2 regions of the Butyrivibrio sp. AD3002 genome follow, and region 1 is predicted to be linked to the other one. Evidence: a T-box and tRNA genes for the amino acid it is inferred to sense, from the RefSeq annotation. Region 1 holds a T-box; the other holds one or more tRNA genes.
The links. The T-box of region 1 lies ahead of metG (methionine--tRNA ligase). A T-box ahead of a tRNA ligase gene usually reads a tRNA of that ligase, here a tRNA-Met.
Positions count from the first base shown of each region.

Region 2: it encodes a tRNA-Met, which carries the amino acid that the T-box ahead of metG (methionine--tRNA ligase) is inferred to sense. The anticodon was not compared.

Region 1 covers NZ_ATVV01000037.1:6,788-10,217, reverse strand. Annotated here, with positions in the region: gene G596_RS0118190 (hypothetical protein) at 1-1,175, shown strand, start outside; T-box leader at 1,280-1,541, shown strand; gene metG (methionine--tRNA ligase) at 1,628-3,256, shown strand.
Region 2 covers NZ_ATVV01000003.1:196,884-200,313, reverse strand. Annotated here, with positions in the region: gene G596_RS0104305 (VanZ family protein) at 1-520, opposite strand, end outside; gene G596_RS0104300 (GGDEF domain-containing protein) at 562-1,698, opposite strand; tRNA gene G596_RS0104295 (tRNA-Met) at 1,892-1,965, shown strand; gene G596_RS0104290 (M42 family metallopeptidase) at 2,069-3,106, shown strand; gene G596_RS0104285 (leucine-rich repeat protein) at 3,219-3,430, opposite strand, start outside.

The sequences.
Region 1 (3,430 bases):
AGGTTCAGTGGGACTACAACAAGGACATGCCCGAGGATTTCGGAAAACTTTATGATGCTGCTGAGGACATTATCAAAAATATCACTGCTACAAATGGCGGAACCTTCAGCTACGGCGCAGGTATGAAGGGCGAGGATCTTTACGCTTATACACTTAGTGATTTCATTGACGCTTTAAATGAAGGCGCAGATGCCAATAAGCTCGAGGAGATGGGCTATGCACCTGACTACTATGCAATAATGCAGGCAGAGGGCGAGGACGGCCTTTCAAAAATCGGCTTTGCATACAAGGATGTAAACGTGGACGGCATTGATGAACTTTTCATAGGTGATATTGAGAGCGGTGCGATCTACGATGTATTCACAATGGTAGACAAAGAAGCAACTCACGTAGTAAGCGGCGGAGCAAGAGACAGATACTATGTATACAACAATTCATTTATCTCCAACGAATACTCCGGCGGAGCAGAGGAAAGCGGCGTTACACTTTATGCACTTATGAACAATGACACAGATATGGTTTGTCAGTACGGCTATAAGTACGATGGCTACGAGGACGAGGAAAAGCCCTGGTTTGCTACCTATGATATGGAGGAGTGGACTCCTATCTCAGAGGAAGAGTATGATGAAGCTATGAAGAACTATGAGGATCAGAAGGAATCAGACGTTGAACTAAAGCCTCTTTCAGATATTGCACCTGTAGATTTTTCAAAAGTTGATATGTCACAGTACGCAACCTTCACTGAACTCGTTGACAGTCTGAAACCCGGAATGGGCTACGCAAATGTAACTATCGATGGAACGGATGCTCTTTTGGTAGCAAGCGGCTGCTACAAGTGGGATGACACAGACGCAGCAATTGATTCATCGATTTTCATATATGATGATAACGGTGCTGTTGAGTATCTTGGCAGTGTTACTTCACAGGGAACAGCTAATCCCCTGGCAATGGCTGATGGCAAGCTTATCACAGCAGGTCACCACTTTGTTACCAAGAACACAATCAAGGATGGCAAGCTTGCAGTAGCTGAGGAAGCTTCCGAGACCTTCGATACCGACGGAAATGCAACCTATTATGTCGGCGAAGACAAGGTAGGTGATGATACAGAGCTTCAGCGTATGTTTGATGAAGCAATGAATGCAGAGATCATCAATTTCCAGCCTGTCGCTGAGTGAAACTTATTGTAGATAATTCTCTTCTCCCCGGAAATCATAAACAGATTCCGGGGAGTTTATATTTTTATTTTAGTTGACATAACTATATGTTTGTACTAACCTATAGCAAAGCTGTGAAGAGAAAGAGTAAGTTGTTAGGAGCTTTACAGAGAGTCGGCGTTTGGTGAGAGCCGGTGAGCAAGCAGCAACCGAACATGGTCTTGGAGCCGCGTACCGAGGTTCTTTTGAACTTAGGCTACGACGGGTGCGCCCGTTACAGTGCCGGACTATCGATGGATCATTTCCCATCCGTAGTTGCTAAGGCTCATATCGTGAGGTGTGAGTGAATTAGGGTGGTAACACGAAGCGTAAGCTCTCGTCCCTGAAAATAATTCAGAGAGGAGGGCTTTTTTTGTACAAAAAATTAAGAAACTGCTGATTGTTATCAAACTTAATTCAAAGGAGGAAATGAGATGAACAGAAATATATTGATAGGTGGTGCCTGGCCCTACGCCAACGGTTCATTACACATCGGACATATTGCGGGGCTTCTTCCCGGCGACGTGCTTGCAAGATATCACAGAGCCTGTAAGGACAAAGTGTATTTTGTTTCCGGAAGTGATTGTCACGGAACACCTGTAGCCATCAGGGCTAAGTCTGAGGGAAAATCGCCCCGGGAAATCAGTGATCATTATCATGAAGAATTTGTGGACTGCTTTAATCGTCTTGGGTTTAGCTACGACTGCTATACCAAAACTTCCGACGATGCGCATAAAGAGTTCGTGCAGGAATTCCACAGAAAGCTCTACGACGGAGATTATGTTTATGAAAAGGAGACGCCTCAGGCCTACTGCGAGTGCTGCAATACTTACCTTGCGGACAGATTTGTAACCGGTATCTGTCCTGTTTGCGGTGAGCCTGCAAGGGGAGATCAGTGTGACTCCTGCGGAACAGTTCTTGATCCCGAAATTTTAAAAGAGCCTATCTGTGCTGTCTGTAAGAACCCGGTGACATTCCGGGCATCTACTCATCTGTACATTGCTATAAGTAAACTGGAAAAACAGCTCCGCGACCTTGTTGATAATGGGGTGAACTGGAGAAAAAATGCCATATCTTTCACAAACCGATACATTGATGAGGGACTTAGGGACAGAGCACTTACCAGAGACCTTGAATGGGGAATTCCTGTTCCAAAGGAAGGCTATGAGAAAAAGACAATTTATATCTGGGCAGAAAATGTGCTTGGTTACTTGTCTGCAGCTAAGCAGGTAACAGACCGGGAAGGTGAGAGTTTTGACGAGCTTTTCGGAGAAAATGCAAAGCACTACTATGTCCATGGTAAGGATAATATTCCCTTCCATACTATTATTTTACCTGCACTTTTGATTGCCCACGGCGCGGGATATCGTCTTCCTGATCAGATAGTATCAAGTGAATATCTCACATTGGAAGGAAAGAAGATTTCCACAAGCAGAAATTATGCGATTTGGGTAAAAGACCTTCTGGATAAGTATGATCCCGATTCTCTTCGCTATTATTTCCTGGCGAACGGACCCGAGAAAAAGGACTCCGATTTTTCCTGGTCAGAATATGTCAATAATCACAACGGCGAACTTCTCGGAGCTTACGGAAACTTCATAAACAGAACACTTACGTTTATTGCCAAATACTTTGATGGGGTAATCCCGGAGGGAACTTCCGCAGGAGACTGGGATGATACGCTGAAACAGCTATACACCTCTACAGGTGAACAGATCGAAAAAGGAAATTTCAAGGATGCCATAGAAGGTGTATTTGAAGTGGTGCGAAAAGCCAACAAATATTTTGACGAACAGGAGCCCTGGAAAACCAGAACAAGCGACGAGGCAGCCTGCAGAAATACCTTGTATCAGTGTGTTCAGATCATTGCGAATCTGGCTGTAGTACTTGCGCCATTCCTGCCATTTTCATCGGATAAGGTCTGCAGCTGGCTTGGAATAAATACGGACTGGGAGTTCAAAGTGATTCCTTCAGGTTACAGACTTCCTGAGATATCAATCCTGTTCGAGCGCCTCGACAAAGCTGTTATAGAGGAGGAGAGAGATAAACTTAAGGACTTGTGAGTCGGTGGTGATGGTCTGTTGTTTTGAGTTAATGCTATCAGTTGCTTCTATAAGTTGATGTTGTAAGTTAGTGTTATAAGTTACTGTTAGATACTTGATATTGTGGGAAGGGGATTTTATACTTTATTGAGTTCATTAATATTCTTCTAACAGAATATTTTACTGGGTCGTAAG
Region 2 (3,430 bases), on a different contig from region 1:
AAAGGCTGGTAAACGCACCAATAATTGTAGTAATTAAAATACTGATTATGGGCCTTTTTTTACTGAAAAACGGACAAATAATCATTCCCCAGGGAATAAACAAAATTGTGTTAAGCGTGCTAAACGCAGCACTCCAATAGGAGACTATTCCCCCAAAAGAAAAGCCTGTATCCACATTAAGGTGCACTATCCCCGGTCTCGTTCCGATGGGACGACGGAAAATGGTCATGGTCAAAATAACTCCCAGATATAATACCAGCAGGTAAACATGCAGTAATTTTCCAAACGAGGTTTTTTTCTTAATCAAGAGAATCAAGCCGGGAATAAAAACTATGCAGGTTTCTATGATGAGTAACATAATCTGGTTTTCGAGGCTAATCCCCTGGAATTCCCTCTCAAGTATGCGATTGAATAATTCAATATTCTGATCTGACATTAGAAAATAATCCTTTATATAAAGTAAAAGAGAAATACCTAAAATGGCATTTCTCCTGTAATTGCCTTCTTTGAAATATACCACAAAATGGAAATATCCTCAAATCGCGGTGAAAATGATACTTCCTACCTCTTGCGCCTGTTATTCTTCTTATAGTACTCCTCTTTGTCAGCATACATATGCTTATCAATTTCGCTGATCAGATCGATGTTCTCATCGGTGCTTAGGTCGATGATATCTCCACCGATGGCCGCAGACAGTTTATAAGGTTTTTTTGACGCATCGTTGTAATCTTCTATAGCATCAGCAATAAATTCCTTATAATCAACGATTGAATGTGTTGCTGTTTTATCCAGAATTACGATAAACTCGTCTCCTGCAAAGCGGATAACAACGCCGTTATTCATTACTACCTGGTTCAAAATATCGGCCATAGCAATTAGTGCATTGTCGCCTTCCGTATGAGAATAGTTGTCGTTTATCTGCTTAAATCCGTTCATATCAAGCATTAAGGCCGAAAGTTTTTCTCCGCGTTTTTTTGCTGCATTCACTATTTCATTAAGATAAAAACGGTTAAACGCACCTGTCAGTTTGTCCAGGTAGATATTCTCATTTTGAAGGCTCAGTGCTATGCAGCACACAGACACACCCACACACGGCCAGATCAGAGATACTCCGTACAATGCCGTCTGCACCAGCATACCGACCGCAATAGGAACAAGAAACTGCCAGGTCGGGAAAAAGCTGAGGATTCTGCCTCTTCGCTTCGCCGCAAAGTATTCATACAATCCATAAAGCAGGAAAAAGGCCTCAACTATTATGTACACGCCATAAAAAGAGAGCCTTCGATAGCAATTGTTTTCATCAATCAGGAACACAAGAGGTTTAAATAGATTTATAAGAAGAAGCAGTATCTCACTTAGACACAATGAATATACAATCAGCCTCTGTCTACAGGACTGGCTTTCGTTGATATGTCTGACAATTATAGTTATATATGCCGGTCCTATAACGGCATTTAAGAAAAACAGGAACGAATTACCGATATACAAAAAAATGCGAACAAATGTCCCAGGCTTTCCATCAAAATAGAAAACCAGTGGATCAACGATACAGCCGGATATAACAGAAAAAATCATCACAAGAAGTATCAGACTTTCGGAATTCTTGTTCTGAATTCGCCATCCACGGCTGAGCAGGATCACTGCCATTACCAAAAGTCCAACTATATTGGACGAATAAATTGAAACAAGATTAATCATGTCTTTATGGTATTTTAGAGAAAATCCAAAGTCAATTAACTCACTATTAAAAAAGCGATATAAAAGTATTATAATTATCTTTATAGAGCTCCAAAAATTCTTTGAAAAAAATTTAAAATTATTGTTGACATTACCTTTGGGGAGCGATATACTATCCTAGTCGGTCGGCAAGAGACGACAACAAAATGAATATGGCGAGATAGCTCAGTTGGCTAGAGCACGCGGTTCATACCCGCGGTGTCGAGGGTTCGAATCCCCCTCTCGCTATGTAGAATAAGACATAAGTCAGTGACCTATGTCTTATTTTTTATGCTATTATATCTTAGTGACCACCAGTCACAATTTTATCAAAACAAGGAAGGTTTATCTTATGAGCTATGAATTAAATGAAAAACGATATCTTGAAGAGCTTGAAAAGGAGCTGGCTATTGATTCCGTCACAGGTCAGTACCACGAGCTTCAAGATTATCTTATAAAAGAAATCGAGGCGCTCGGCTACAAAACCACCACCCTTCACAAGGGCGGCATTTTAGCTGAAATCGGCGGCGAAGGGAATCCGCTCCTTATCACCGCTCACGGCGATACAATCGGCATGATGGTTCGCCACATCAATGATGATGGCACAATTAAGGTATACAAGGTTGGCGGTCTCTACGCATATCATACCGAGCGTGAGAATGTTCGTATTCATACAAGAAGCGGTAAAGTTATAACCGGCTGCGTCCAGAGAAAGAATGCTTCAGTTCACGTCACAGAAGACGAATTAAACAAAGAAGTTGCAAGCTTTGATACCAATTCTTTTGTAGTTCTTGATGAGGATGTCAAGAGCGCTGATGACGTCAGAAAGCTTGGTATAGAAATTGGTGATTATGTAGCTGTTGAACCCAGATTCACATATGCCAATGGCTATATCAAATCACACTTCATTGATGATAAGGCACTTGTCGCACTTATTATGGAACTGCTCCACGATGTTAAAGATGGCAAAATAAAATTAAATCGTAAGATTTATGCTTTCATTCCCTTCTATGAAGAGATTGGACACGGCGGATCCTGCATTCCTTCCGATGTTAAGGATTTCCTTGCTTTGGATATCGCCTGCATCGGACCTGAGCAGACCAGCTCTGAGCGCAAGGTTTCAGTATTCTGCATGGATAGTAGATTCCCCTATAATCTTGACATGATAAAAGAGCTTGAGGAAGCAGGTAAAAAGTCCGGTGCTGACTATGTCCCCGATATTTTCACTCCTCACTACGGAACAGACGCTGATCCGGCACTTGTGGCAGGCTTCGATATAAGGCACGCTGCGATTGGCCCCGGCACCAGAGCAAGTCATGGCTATGAGAGAACTCATATTGATGGAATTAAGAATACATATAGGCTGCTTGCAGAATACGTAGCAATGTAAGAAAATACGCCTCCCCTCATCCGGCACTTCGTGCCACCTTCCCCCGGTGGGGGAAGGCTTTAAACGAGTGAAGGCGCTATTTGTGCCATCTATGATATTTGTATTATTCGTGTTACTTTTGTGTAACCTTCTGTGATTTTCCTGAAACACCTCTTGCTTTAAGAATTTTCTTGTAAGCTTTGAGCTTGCTCTTAGGAACCTGTATCTTAGCCTTTTTGTTGATCTTTTTAAAGGCGTCCGTACCTATTGTTTTCTTCGTAAGGAACAGTGTCTTAATTTTAACATTTTTAAGCTTCTTACAGCCATAAAAAGCATTCTGGCCAA